DNA from 2 places in the Lentibacillus juripiscarius genome. Region 1 is predicted to be linked to the other one. Evidence: riboswitches for the same ligand, from Rfam matches in the RefSeq annotation. Region 1 holds a riboswitch; the other holds the start of a gene.
The links. A riboswitch is a leader RNA that binds a small molecule or an ion and turns the genes downstream of it on or off. The one in region 1 is predicted to bind FMN.

Region 1 (7,359 bases):
CACATGGAAAACAGCGCCAGGGTTACGTCACCCTGGCGTTTGTCGTATAATCGCCATAGGAAAAATAGAAGAGGGATACCCATGCAAAAAGTGGCAAAAACAATCTATGAAACGATTATGATTCTCCTCGTCATGCTTACCATTGTGACGATATGGACCAATGACACGTATAATACCACGATTAGCTGGATTGTGTGGGGTGTATTTTTTCTCGACTTCACGGTTCGTTTCATGACGGCTGAAGCGAAGTGGACTTTCATTAAACAAAATCCATTTCTGTTCATTGCCATTATCCCATTTGATCAGTTTTTTCAGATGGCCAGAATTGTCCGCATCATCTATTTGTTCCGGATCAAAACGATTGCTAAATATTATGTCGTCCCCTTCGTTGAAAAACTGACAATTCGGTCCAAATCTCTGATTCTGTTATTTGTTCTCGCTTTGCTGCTCGCAGAAATGGTGCTTATTCAGACGGTGGAGCCATCGATTGAAAGCCACTTGGAAGCATCACTGGCAGTGTTCGGCTACTTGCTCTTTTTTGGACATAGAGTGTTTGAAATCGAACAGGCTGTATCTGTCTGGACACTGACAGCCGTCTCCGTTCTCGGCATTGCCATGCAGGGACTGGCGCTGCAATGGGTGTTTAACAGGGTGGACCTACTTTTCCAGCGGTTTAAAGATAAGCACGCGCGTGAAGCGGAAAGGGAAGAACAGCCGGAATTTAAAGCAAACGGAAAATAGATTCGTTTCGAGAGGTTATCTCATCAGGATATTAATGGGATAACCTTTTGTTTTTTAACGATATATTGAAAAATGCCAAATTCTAGTGTGACAACGCCGAATTTTGCTGCGAAAACGCTAAAATTGATCTGAAATCGCCAAAGTTTAGCGTGGAATCGCCAAAGGCTGGTGTCTAATTCAATCCAGCGGTGCTTTTTCCACCATACGTCCTTTCCGTCCTTCTGTTGTTTCGGCATTTCGTAGCGAGCTGATGACCGCTTCTTCTGTTGCTTCCACGACGGCCTGGAAAAGTTCGTTCATTACCGGGTGATCGTCACGGATAAACGACAGGCTGTCCATCTGTGAGTCTGATTGATGATCATACGTATTAGCGGTGGAAAAAGCGAAGGCAATATCACCGCTGCCATGGCTGATATGGCTGCCGGCCCTGCCTAGTCCCGCAGCACAGCGTTTGGCAAGCCGCTGCAGCTGTCGGTCATAAAGCGGTGCGTCCGTTGCGATCACAATCATGATGGATCCATCCGGGGTATCCATTTGTACCTGGTTGAAATCGGCAAAACGTGCATCCTCCCGTTTGCCGAAGTTGCTGAGTACGAGACAGCCGACGGTATAGCCTTCTGCGACGCGTGACGCTGTTCCAATTCCGCCTTTATACCCGAAGCAGACCATCCCTTTGCCTGCACCGATGGCTCCTTCTTCAACCGGACCATCGGAAGCGGATTTGATTGCTTCAATCGCATGTTCCGGTTGGACCGCCTGCAGCCTCATGGCATTTAAATAACTGTCATTGCATTCGCCGACAACGATGTTGATGGAACTTTCCGTATCACCGATGCCTGGATCCTGTTCTAGCATATAAGTCAGCGTTCCCTGCATGACCGCACCAACGCTGAATGTGTTTGTAAGCATGATCGGTGATTCGAGCAGCCCCAGTTCATCTACTTGTACCAGTCCGGCCGTTTTCCCGTAGCCGTTGATGACTGCGCTGCCTGCCCGCACTTTTTGGCGGAATAAATTCCCGTCATGGGGTAGAATAGCAGTAACCCCAGTGCATACTGTATCCTGGTCATTGACTTTTTCATATAGCGTTACATGGCCAGTTTTAACCCCGGCAACATCAGTAATACCGTTCATTTTTCCCTTCCTCAGCTGCATATCGCTGCTCCTTTCCGTGAAAAACTCTACCTGTATTATAGCAGACTAATCCCGAGTGGGAAGGAATTTTGAAAGCAGAGAAAGATTTAAGAAGAGAGATTGCGGTCACGCTTATAAAGAAAATATCCCCCCGGCGCGGGGGTATCGACCTGTTGGCAAGAAGTATCAACCGGTTTAAGTAGAAAATCGACCAGAATGGTGGAGAATCAACCGGTGTGGCTGGAATATCAACCGGTTGCAGAGAAGTATCAACCCGTTTGGCGGAGATATCAACCTGATAGTTTCTTATCTCCAGGTTCCTCAACCAAAAAAGCTGCCACAATAAAAGTGACAGCCAGAATCTATTCATCTACTTTAAAAAGTTGAAGACTTCGTTTGCGATATCTGTGTTGTCGATGAGGCCTGAGAATACTTCGCTTTTCGGCCCGTATGCGTAGACAGGCACATCAACACCGGTATGGCCGCTTGTGGTGAATCCCGCACCAGCGCGTTTGTTAAATACGTCGGAAATGGCGCTGTATACTGTATCGAAATCATCCGATGCAGCAGCCTTTTTAATGGCATCCAGTTCTTTTTCTGTGAATGTGAATTCCACGTACTCATTCAGAACACCTTCAACTGTAGCACCATCCACGATCTCCTGTGCCATGAATTCTGGTGTGCGCTCCGTTGCTTCAATTGCCTCTGGGTAAAAATTATAGTCACCGTCACGTCCAATAGAGAATCCGCCGGTCGAATGATCCGCTGTCAGCACAACTTGGGTATGCTTGTCCTGTTTCGCAAATTCAATAACAGTTTCAAAAGCCTTGGCGAGGTCTTCCATTTCGCTCATGGCACTGACAGCGTCGTTGGCATGTGCTGCCCAGTCAATCTGGCTTCCTTCCACCATCAGGAAAAAGCCGTCTTTTTCTTTATCAAGCTGTTCCAGCGCTTCTTTGGTCATGTCATCAAGTGATGGGATGTTTTCTTCGCGGTCAATGGCTTTCGGGAGCCCAACCGGTGCAAACAAACCAAGAAGCTGCTCACTATCATTTGCCTGCATTTCTTCCGTTGACGTTACATAATTGTAGCCGTCATTTTTAAATTCTTTAACCAAGTTCCGGTCTTCACGCTTAAAATAGTCTGTTCCGCCGCCAAGCATGACATCGACCTTGTGTTTTCCACTTATCATGTCGTCATAAAAATCATCGGCGATTTCATTATAGTTGTGTCGGGACGGATCGTGTGTACCAAATGCAGCTGGCGTCGCATGGTTGATTTGAGATGTTGCAACAAGGCCTGTTGCCATACCTTTTTCTTTAGCAGCTTCCAGCACAGTTTTGACATTCTCCCGGTCGTTATCAACGGCGATCGCACCATTGTATGTTTTGACCCCGGCAGACATGGACGTTGCGGCAGCTGCCGAGTCGGTGACATTTTCCTCAGAGTCCTCAGGGTTCGTAACGGCATTGCCGACAAAGTGATTATCAAATACTGTTCTTTCCATTTTAGCAGTGGACGGGTCGTCATTCATGTATCGGTATGCTGTCGTGAACGATGGACCCATGCCGTCGCCAATCAGGACGATGACATTTTTCACTTTTCCATTATTGGGCGCATTGAAATTACCTTTTCCATTTCCGTTGCCGTTTCCATTCCCCGCTTGGGAAGATTCCGTGTTCACCGCCAGAAAAGTTCCGGCAACCAGAATACAAACAGCAGCCAACGTCAGAATTCGTTTGAACATCAATTCCCCTCCTAAAAATATATGAATCTATTTCTATCGTATAGTATACCGATTTCATGTGAAATAGTAGTTTAGGTGTGAGTTTTTCCCACGTGAAGGGCTGAATCTAGTGCTTTGGTATGGAACGTAACTAGTCCATAAATCTTTCTATCTATTTTATACAGTCAGAATGTACCTTCTATTAGATCGAATAAGAAAATGGCACACATAGTAATGTGCACCATTTATAGTAAGTTATTTTTTAAGATCCACTTCTATATCAATTTCTTCGCCAATATCTTCAAAGTTGTCATTACTTGCAGCGCTAAAAATTAGTCGTATCGATTCCACGTTTTCAGCCTTGGAATTTTCCAAGATATAAAAGGAGGTTCCTGATTTATTTACCTGACCTATGAATTCTCCATCTATATGTTCACTCATTAACATATCTGGCTCTAACTGTTCACCAGTATTCGTTGTCATGGTTGCCTGAGAAGCATAAAAGCTGACTGTTTCTTCTGATGTATTTTCCACATTCATATCAACTTGAATATATTCTAATTGATCTGTTTCCATTATTTCTGCTAGATCCCCCTTGAGATTCGCTGACACACCATTTACTTTTTCAATGGTTAAGTTAATGGGACCTGACTCAAACGTACCTACGTCATCTGTACGGCTAACAAGTGTTTGTTCGCCATTGTCTGAAGTTACCGTATCCCCTACTTGGGCTTCGGTTTCTTTATTTTCCTCTTGTGTCATGGTTTCTCCATCATCTGCTGTATTCGAATCTTCTTCATTTTGTTGCTCTGTACCCTGGTCATCGGATTCCTTTGCTGCGTCGTTATTGCTGCTTCCCTGCCCGCAGGCTGACAAAAATAAAATTGCTGACAAAAGTAATACCGAAAATTTCCTCATGGTTGAGTTCCCCTTTTAATAAAATTAAGCCCATACCGAGATGCCATTTATCTAGGATTGTGTGTTCATCTCTAGGCTCAGTTTAATTATACAAATAAGGGTGTACAAATTAATGTATATCTTTTTAGTCGTAATTGTTGACTAAATCCGTCAACATAAGGTACATTTATCATAATCAGCTAAAATAAAATAACTGAATACACAAGATATTCCTTCGGGGCAGGGTGAAAGTCCCTACCGACGGTGATGAGGCACAGCTTCAAAGTCCGTGACCCGTGCGGTTTTATACCAAGCGGTGGACCTGGTGAAAGTCCGGGGCCGACAGTGACAGTCTGGATGGGAGAAGGAATTTTTCGGGTGGTATGCAATTGGACTGCATACAAGTAGCGTGTTTGGCTGCTTGTGTGTGGCTGTTTTGTATATAGTACATACCTGTAAAAAATTCTGCTCTTATACCTCTGAAGGAAATTCAGGGGTTTTTTTAATGTGCTGAAAAACAATGATGCGATGAACGAAGACAGCCCAGAATGCTGTCAGGACTCGTGGAGGTGTGCTGTGATGGATGATGAATACTTTATGAAACTCGCCCTGAACTTGGCCGGGTCTGCTGTGGGGCAGACAAGTCCCAATCCCCCGGTTGGTGCCCTTGTCGTCAAAGATGGCGAAATTCTTGGAATGGGTGCCCATATGAAGGCGGGGGAGGCTCATGCCGAGGTGCACGCGCTTTGGATGGCGGGAGACAGAGCGCATGGTGCAGACATCTATGTCACACTCGAGCCGTGCAGTCACCATGGGAAAACACCGCCATGTGCCGACCTAATTGTGGAGAAAGGAATCAGGCGTGCTGTCATTGCTGTCATGGACCCGAATGAAAAAGTCGCCGGGCGCGGAATCGAGAAATTGCGTGCGGCTGGAGTCGATGTGGAGCTTGGGCTGCTGGCGGAAGAAGCCACGAACGTTAATCGCGCGTTTTTTCATTACACGCAAACAGGAATGCCGTATGTAACGTTAAAGACAGCAACCAGCCTTGATGGGAAAACCGCGACAAAAACAGGGGACAGCAAGTGGATTACTGATGAGGCGGCTCGTACGGATGTACACCGGTATCGTCATGCGCATGATGCTATTTTGGTGGGGGTGAATACGGTGCTGGCTGATAATCCGCGTCTGACGGCCCGATTGCCGAAGGGCGCGAAAAATCCGCTCCGCATCATTCTTGACTCCAATCTGCGCACGCCACTGGAAGCCAATGTCGTTTCTGACCGGCAGGCGAAGACATGGATCATTACCGGCGAACAGGTGTCAGATGCAGCGATTAGCCCCTATGAAGAACTTGGCGTAACAGTGATCCCGCTTCCGGCAACAGATCCTGATACAGTTCTTCGCTATCTGGGACGTCAGCGCATCATGTCATTGTTCGTGGAAGGCGGTTCGGCCGTGAATTGGTCGTTTATTGGGAGCGGACAGATCAACCAGCTGGTGCAGTACATGGCTCCAAAGCTGATTGGCGGGAAGGATGCACCTGGTGTTGCTGGTGGAGAAGGATTTGATTCCATGAAGGATGTTTTGCCGATCAGGATTACATCTACGGAAATGATTGGGGAAGCTATCAAAATAATTGCCGAGCCACAGGAGGTTGATGCAGATGTTTACAGGAATTGTTGAAGAAATGGGGAGGATCAGACAACTGGATCAGGTTTCTGAAACAGCGGTGAGGCTGACAATAGACGCGGCAGTTGTGCTGAAAGACGTGCGGATTGGTGACAGCATCTCAGTTAATGGCATTTGTCTGACAGTTACCGATGTTTCGGATGATGCATTTGGGGTGGATGTCATGCCGGAAACGATGAAGGCTACTTCTCTGCGCATGTTGAAAGAAGGCGCATTTGTTAATCTCGAGCGTTCCATGCCGGCTGATGGCAGGTTTGGTGGGCACTTTGTCACCGGCCATGTCGATGGAACGGGCACCATTGTCCGAAAAACAAAGCAGGAAAATGCAGTTTACTACGATGTGGCCATCCAGCCGGAATTGACCGCTTATTTCATCATGAAAGGTTCGGTGGCTATCGATGGTGTCAGCTTGACGGTGTTCGGTATCAGCGGCAATGAAATTACCCTGTCACTGATTCCGCATACCGTGTCGCAAACCGTACTTGGAGCAAAAGGTGAAGGAGATTGTGTCAATGTGGAATGTGATGTACTGGCAAAACATGTGCACAGCTTAATGAACCATCCACGCAAGCAAAACTAAAACCAGACAAAGGAAGTGGATAGGATGTTTAATAGCATTGAGGAAGCAATCCATGACTTGAAAGCGGGGAAACCGGTCATTGTCGTTGATGATGCCGACAGGGAAAACGAGGGTGACCTGGTTGCGCTATCGGAAAAGGTAACACCGGATATCATCAATTTTATGATTACGCATGGGAAGGGGCTCGTTTGTACATCCATTAAGCAGGAATTGGCCCGGAAACTGGAGCTTTCACTTATGACGGGGGAGGACAGCGATCCTTTTGAGACGGCATTCACGGTTAGTGTCGACCATCAGGACACAACGACAGGTATCAGTACGGGGGACCGGTCCGAAACGATTCGTGCATTCACCCACCCCGATACGGGGGCGGCAGATTTTAAACGGCCTGGCCATGTCTTTCCGCTGATCGCCAAAGACGGCGGCGTGCTGGAGCGTCCGGGCCATACAGAAGCGTCTCTTGATCTTGCAGAATTATGCGGGGCATTCCCGTCGGGGGTTATTTGTGAAATTATTAAAGACGACGGCACAATGGCACGTGTCCCGGATCTAGATAAAATGGCGGAAGCATTTGATCTCACACTGATAA
Region 2 (7,359 bases), on a different contig from region 1:
TAACGGGAAGCCCTCCTGGTCAGCATCAAAATGGGAATCTGAAATGAACCATGACTGAAATTGTTCCAGAGTTCTGATTTTCGTACACTTGGGTCAAATGACATACCGCCAAGTGCTACCAGACCAGTTCCAGGCACTTTATATGGGTTGTGGACGATTGCCTCATCCAGCAATTTTTGCCAGCGGCTTTCTATTACTTCGGTACGATTCTCTTCTGCCTCCACTTTCCATGCATTGCCAACACCGGCAATGGAAAACTGTTCAGATGTGCTTGTCCAGAAAACACGGTCCATTGACAGCTTCCTGGCCGACGCAAAGAAACGAACCGGGTCCACTTTCCGTATTTCTTCTGTCATGCTTATAAGTTGTGTATCATTATTTGTTTTCGCTTTCGTGATTGCTTCAGAAAGCAGCGATTCAAATGATTTTGGTTTTACTTCAATCATCTTTATTATCCTCCATACCTTCCACCATTTCAGCTTACCATATCTATTTTATTCTTTTTTCACATGTTCCTCAAGGATTGGTGTCCTATTTATACAAATCAAGTGATTTTGAGTGATTGACACGCTGACACGAATTGCCTAAACTTATATTGATATAATGAATGCAGAATCCTTAACTGATATAAAGGAGAGAAAATCCGTGAATTCCATAAACCAATCATCCGTTAAAGAGGCGATGAATGAAAAAAGCGGTCTGCAGATATGGTGGCGCCTGTTGCGCCCGCACACGCTTACAGCATCCATTGTTCCCGTATTCGTTGGAACCATGTTTGCTCTGACGAGGAGCGAGATAAATCTATTTCTTTTTTTAGCCATGCTTTTAGCGTCCATTCTTATTCAGGCCGCTACCAATATGTTTAATGAGTATTATGACTATGTCCTCGGACTGGATAATGAGAAATCTGTCGGTATTGGCGGGACGATTGTCCGGGATGGTATCTCACCAAAAACGGTACTCCGGCTGGCACTTACTTTTTTTGGCATAGCTATTCTTCTCGGCATTTATATTTGCATGGAATCCAGCTGGTGGATCGCTGTTATTGGCATATTATGTATGCTATTTGGTTACCTCTATACCGGAGGCCCATACCCGATTGCCTATACCCCTTTTGGCGAATTGTTTTCCGGTTTCTTTATGGGAACGGTCATTATTGGCATCAGCTATTACATTCAGACATCCGTACTGACAGGTTCGGTCATTTGGCTGTCGATACCGGTTGCTATTTTCATCGGGGCAATCATGCTGTCCAATAATATTCGCGACCTTGATGGGGACAAAGAAAACGGGCGGAAAACAGTAGCGATCCTGCTTGGCCGAAAAAATGCCATCCGATTTCTGGCTTTTATGTTCATCAGTGCATACAGTCTTACCGCAGCCTATGTGATAGCCGGAATCTTGCCGGCATGGTCAGTTCTGGCATTTCTAAGCATTTTCAAGGCGGCCGATGTCATCCGCAAATTCCGCGGCAAGACAAATTCCCTGGAAATGATGCCAGCTATGGCCGCCACAGGCAAAACAAACACCATGTATGGGCTTTTGATAGGCTTTTCACTACTGGTGAGCAACTTTTTCTAATATGGGGGTTTTGACATGGATTTATCCAATACTCTAATGGAATCACTCGGCATCCGCATCACATCACTTGATGAAGATATGGTTGTCATGACAATGCCTGTGGATGAACGCACACATCAGCCGGCAGGATTCCTGCATGGAGGTGCGAATGTTGCTCTTGCAGAATCTGCTGCCAGCATCGGAGCATATCAACATGTTGACCCAGAAACACACAACGTATTTGGTATCGAAATCAATGCCAATCATATAAAATCTAAACGCGAAGGCACCGTGACTGCCCGGGCGGAACCACTGCACAAAGGAAAGCGGACAATGGTCTGGGAAATCAGGATTACCGATGAACAGAATCAGCTGCTGTGCATATCCCGCTGCACCATCAGCGTTGTTCCAAAAAGGTAGGATGGATAGAAAAATAGATGTAACCGAATAATGAACAGTGTTGACCACCCTATGTACAGGGTGGTCGATTTTTATGATTGTAAAAAGCGGAAGCGCCTGATGGCACTTCCGCTTTGCTTATGATGCTAAATTCGTTTGTTTTTGTTCGATCCATGCTTTCATCTTCACAAATACAGGGACAAATAAAATACCCACAACAATGCCCTTGATCATATTGAACGGCAGCACGCCTGCAGAAACGGCCACCCATTTTGCCGTGCTTGCAGCCATTTCAGGGGCACCCATAAACCAGGCATATGCCGGCAGGATAATATAATAGTTCAACACACTCATTCCGATTGCCATAATAATAGTGCCGGTCACCAGCCCGGAAACAACACTCTTAACACCCTTGGACCTGTGGTAAAGAACAGCAACTGGCACGATAAACATTATCCCCGCCAGGAAGTTCGCCACAACACCAATTGGATCGCCGGCTCCAGACACAGCCAGATACAGCAAGTTTTTGATTCCCTCCACAATGACACCAGCCATTGGTGAGAATATAAGTGCAGCCATCAGCGCCGGTACTTCACTGAAGTCAATCTTTAAATACGGCGGCAAAAATGGCAGCGGGAAGTTCAGAAAAAACAGTACCAGTGAAATCGTCCCTAATAAAGCCAGAATGACAAGCTTTGTTAATTTTGTTGATTGTGCAGTAGACTGCATCGTTCGTCTCCTCCCTCATCTTCACCGATTCACATCTTACACTGATGAAGGGTAAGCCTTCCCCTGCCGTTCGGAAACAAAATAAAAACCCTAAAAACCTTTACGGGGCTTTAGGGTAACACGTAACAGGAAAAACAAGGCACATTGGATGTACCTGTTTTCGGCTCGTCATCTTCTCCCATCCAGACTGTAACTGTCGGTCCCGGACTCACACCGGGTCCACCGCTGCATCATGCAGACGGGTCACGGACTTGAAACAGCTTGCTGCTTCTTACCGTCGGTCGGGAATTGCACCCTGCCCCGAAGATGGAATCGATATTATTTTATAAGTTAAGTTTAACTAAAATAAAGTAAATGCGCAAGTATTTTTTGTTTTTCCCTTCTATCTATTCCAATCTTACGTTAACTCTATCCCACCCTTTCCCTAATTCACGTTGAACTAATTACCGTTTTAGTCTTCCAGCGGGTTCAAACTTTCCTCCCCCGTCATTTCAGCTATCATCGTGACAAGCAGCTCTATTTCTTCATCCATATCTTTTAGGCTGGATGTTTCCACCGGTGAATGCATGTACCTCAGCGGCAAGGATACCAAGGAGATTGGAACGCCTGGTCCAGTCAGACGCATACGATCTGCATCCGTTCCTGTCATACGCGGTGTCAGTTCATATTGCACGTTCATGTTCCGTTTTCTGGCTGTTTGCTCTAATAATTTGTTGATTTTACTGTTAATTGGAGCCCCTTTTGCCAAAACTGGCCCACCATCCAGTTTCACATCGCCATGCTTATGTTTGTTCACTCCTGGATAATCGGTCGCAAAGGTAACATCACAGGCAATCGCCATCGTTGGTTCGATGCCTGCAGCAGCAAAATAGGCACCTCCCATGTTTGTTTCTTCATTCACTGTGCTCGCTGCATAGACTCCGACTTTGCATCCTTTTTCCGAAAGCCGCCGCAGGGCTTCAGCCACGATAAATGCGCCCGTCCGGTTGTCCAGGCCGCGGCCGGATATGTAACGGTCCATCAACACCTCAGGTTCGGTTTTATAAACAGCTAAATCACCAATCTGCACAAAGCGTTCAGCCTCTTCTTTTGTTTTGTAACCACAGTCAATAAACAAATCCTCCAGGCCAAAGTCATCTTTCAGGCCGCCGTGGTGCTGGGCATTGACACCAATAACACCAGTCACTTCCCCGTGCTGGCCAAGCACCGTTACTTTCATTCCAACGGCAGCTTTCGGATTGATACCACCCATCTTATCAAAATGCAGGAACCCATCGTCGTCCACCCTGTTAATGACAAGGGCTATTTCATCACAATGGCCTGCCAAAAGGACCTTAAATTCAGCATCCGGATTAAGGATTCCAATTGCATTGCCGGCATTGTCTGTCCTGATTTCATCCGCAAATTCCTTCACATAGCTAATCCATTTTTTCTGAATGGCCACCTCATCACTCGATGGGGATGGGGTGTGCAATAAATCCATTAGAAACGTTCTATTTGCTTGCTCCATGTAAAAACCTCCCTGATTATTCTATCCTTTCATCATAGCAGATTTTCTCCAAAAACGCGTGGTGAAAAGCGCCGTTCAAAAAGCTGCTTTAGTTTACTGGGGCTTTATAATCGGCTACACTTTAGTGGAACGATGACAATAAGGAGTGATGGCGGATGAACCTTGAGCAATGGTTTGCGAAAGGGATGGACACGGACACATATATTGAATCAATGCAGGAAAATAAAGAAAATCTGCTGCATATTTATGATCATTTCACACCACCGGAGAATGAACAACTCTTTCAATCACTGGCAGAGCACAATCTTCGCGTCATCATCCTGACCGAGGACTGGTGTGGTGATGCCATGCTGAATATACCGATTTTGATCCGTATCGCGGAAAAAGCCGGCATGCCGGTTAAATTCCTGCCCCGTGATGAGAATCTTGAGCTGATGGATCAATACTTAACGAATGGAACTTCCCGCTCGATTCCTAAATTCATTTTCATCAACAGCAATGGAAACGAAGTGGCGGTATGGGGGCCAAGAGCTGAAAAGATTCAGGAGTTTGTCGACCAGTCCAGACAAAAGCTGCCGCCAGCCGATCATGAGGATCATAAGGAAAAGGCAAAAGAAATGTATCGATTTATGACCAAATCCTTCCGTGACAATACCGATTTCTGGCAGGATGTATACGAAAGCATTACATCGGAATTAAACAGAAACCTAAACGTGTAGTATAACGCACCCATTGCTGGTGCGTTTTTTTGCTTGTTCGACACTCCACTCCCCAGACCCTTCGCTAAAAATCCAGTTTTTCATCATACCGCAGACATTCCCGTATTTTCGTTTATAGCGTATGAGGGGTTCGGCCCTTTGCCAATACTATATGTGTGATTCCGGAAGAAGATTGAAAACTAGGGCAGGTGAACTAGATGAATCTCGAAGTGTTCAAACATATTTATTTCCGGATGCCGACAGCGGTCAGACTTCTCCTATCCATTTTTGTGCTTATGTTCTTGTTTGGACTTGTCATCCACCTTGTGGAGCCAAATCAATTCCCATCCATTTTTGATGGCGTCTGGTGGGCCTTTATCACTGGTGCAACAGTTGGTTATGGCGATTATGTTCCACTTACTATTCCCGGCAGAATTATCGGCATTCTTCTGCTCCTCTCAGGCGGCGGAATGCTGACGTTTTATATCACAACACTTGCCGCAACTACCATTAATCATGAAAATAAGCTTTCGGAGGGAAAAGTATCTTTTAATGGCAGTCATCACATTGTCGTCATCGGGTGGAATGAACGAACAAAACAGCTGGCAGACATGATAGCCGATAAAGATTCCAACCAGGAAGTGGTGCTGATCGATCGGACTTTGGACAAATTGCCATACCGTCACTATCCGGTTCATTTCATCCATGGGGATCCAAGTGAAGACGTCGTGCTGGTGCAGGCTAAGATTGAATCTGCAGATGCCGTTCTAATTTCCGCCGATATAACAATAGACGAGCGAAAGGCGGATATTAACACTATCCTTGCAACGATTGCTGTCCGAGGAAATAACCAGGATGTTCCAATTAATGCGGAAATCCTGACCATCAGCCAGGTGGACAATGCCATCCGGGCTGGAGCAGATACCGTCATTAGTTCCAATGATTTCATGAGTACGTTGTTTTACCATGAATTGTTTCATAAAAAACATACAAGGCCTTTTGAAACAGTGCTGAATTTACTGGAAAGTCAGCAATTCAACCATGTTCCGCTTCCTGATAAGATGGATGGAAGCACGTTTAAAGAATCTGTGCTGTTTTTCCTAGAGAATGGCGAATTGCTTATCGGGGTTATCCGTGATGGCGAGTGGCATATGAACCCACAGCATGATATGGAACTTGACAAGGACGATACCTTGCTCCTCCTGTCAGCCTGGTAACAGCAGTTCCGCCACTTTTTGAAGTATAACCTCGCCTGCCCTCTTGTCTGCCCCACTCCAATCGTGAGAAGCCACAGAAAAAGTGGGGGTAACACTATCTAATTCTGATGTGTCACGTCCAAGAAAATACGGTTTCTCCAGCCGCACCGTTATCCCGGGAAAGTCCAATGATCCTTGTACAGCATAAAATGGAATGTGAACGAAATAATGGCTTCCCTTTTCTTCAATGGTTAAATCGATGGCTGACCGTTCATAATCCCAATTCGCCCGGATAACGGAACCACCAGGCCTGAACCGTTCTTCCAACACATGCAGGGGATATATATTATTTTCTACCGAAGAATGCGGTGAATTCATGCTGTATCACCTCTATACGAAATAATCCTTACCAGCTATTTTTTGCCCGGAGCAGGAATATATGCTAAAATGTTTTATTGTGTAAAAAGAATCGAATTTAACATAGGAGTTGTTCAGCATGTCAGACAAGTTTGAAGCAGGTCAGATCTTAGATGGTAAAGTTACCGGCATTCAGCCATATGGAGCATTTGTGGCGTTAGACGAAGAAACGCAGGGTCTTGTTCATATTTCTGAGATAACACATGGCTTTGTAAAAGATGTTCATGAACATTTAGCCATTGGCGATGAGGTAAAAGTGAAAGTTTTAAGTGTGGATGCAGAAAAAAATAAAGTCAGTCTTTCCATCCGTGCGACTCAGGAACCGCCAAAAAACAATGCTAAAAGCCAGAAAAAAGCTGAAAGCAGCCAGCCGGATAACGAAAATGCCGGTTTTAACACGCTAAAAGATAAACTTGAAGAATGGATTAAACAATCGGAAAAGTAAAATGAAACATAAAAAAAGAGGCTCTTTCAAATATGTGCTATGACTAACGCATTCGGCATATTTGAATTTGCCTCTTTTTTTGTATCTTTAGCTTTCATCTGTCTGTAGTTTACGATCCGCGGAAAATGCTTCATCGGTTTTAAACAGCAATGATAATACAACAAGACCGCTTATCCCTACCACTGCATAAATGACGCGCGCAATCGCACCACTTTGTTCGCCGCCGCCAAATATGGCAGCGACCAGATCAAACTGAAATAATCCAATTAATCCCCAATTGATGGCACCGATAATCGTCAATGCCAGACAAAAGCGCTGCAAACCACTCATGACTCCCCCTCCTTTCTTTCCAAGTACTGTTAGTAGTTTTCGATTTATGTTACATATTATACAAAAATAGCTCTA

Region 2: it holds a riboswitch for FMN, as region 1 does, so the genes downstream of both, ACFSUO_RS07020 (ECF transporter S component) here and ribD (bifunctional diaminohydroxyphosphoribosylaminopyrimidine deaminase/5-amino-6-(5-phosphoribosylamino)uracil reductase RibD) in region 1, are expected to answer to the same signal.

Annotation. Positions count from the first base shown of each region.
Region 1 covers NZ_JBHUNA010000007.1:44,565-51,923, reverse strand. Annotated here, with positions in the region: gene ACFSUO_RS04320 (transporter) at 82-741, shown strand; gene ACFSUO_RS04315 (DmpA family aminopeptidase) at 919-1,896, opposite strand; gene ACFSUO_RS04310 (alkaline phosphatase) at 2,246-3,622, opposite strand; gene ACFSUO_RS04305 (hypothetical protein) at 3,857-4,519, opposite strand; FMN riboswitch at 4,726-4,871, shown strand; gene ribD (bifunctional diaminohydroxyphosphoribosylaminopyrimidine deaminase/5-amino-6-(5-phosphoribosylamino)uracil reductase RibD) at 5,078-6,184, shown strand; gene ribE (riboflavin synthase) at 6,165-6,770, shown strand; gene ACFSUO_RS04290 (bifunctional 3,4-dihydroxy-2-butanone-4-phosphate synthase/GTP cyclohydrolase II) at 6,786-7,359, shown strand, end outside.
Region 2 covers NZ_JBHUNA010000013.1:38,727-46,085, reverse strand. Annotated here, with positions in the region: gene ACFSUO_RS07035 (isochorismate synthase) at 1-446, opposite strand, end outside; gene ACFSUO_RS07030 (1,4-dihydroxy-2-naphthoate polyprenyltransferase) at 646-1,581, shown strand; gene ACFSUO_RS07025 (hotdog fold thioesterase) at 1,597-1,980, shown strand; gene ACFSUO_RS07020 (ECF transporter S component) at 2,098-2,688, opposite strand; FMN riboswitch at 2,855-3,000, opposite strand; gene ACFSUO_RS07015 (M20/M25/M40 family metallo-hydrolase) at 3,140-4,198, opposite strand; gene ACFSUO_RS07010 (thioredoxin family protein) at 4,354-4,917, shown strand; gene ACFSUO_RS07005 (potassium channel family protein) at 5,115-6,113, shown strand; gene ACFSUO_RS07000 (YugN family protein) at 6,102-6,470, opposite strand; gene yugI (S1 domain-containing post-transcriptional regulator GSP13) at 6,589-6,954, shown strand; gene ACFSUO_RS06990 (DUF378 domain-containing protein) at 7,042-7,284, opposite strand.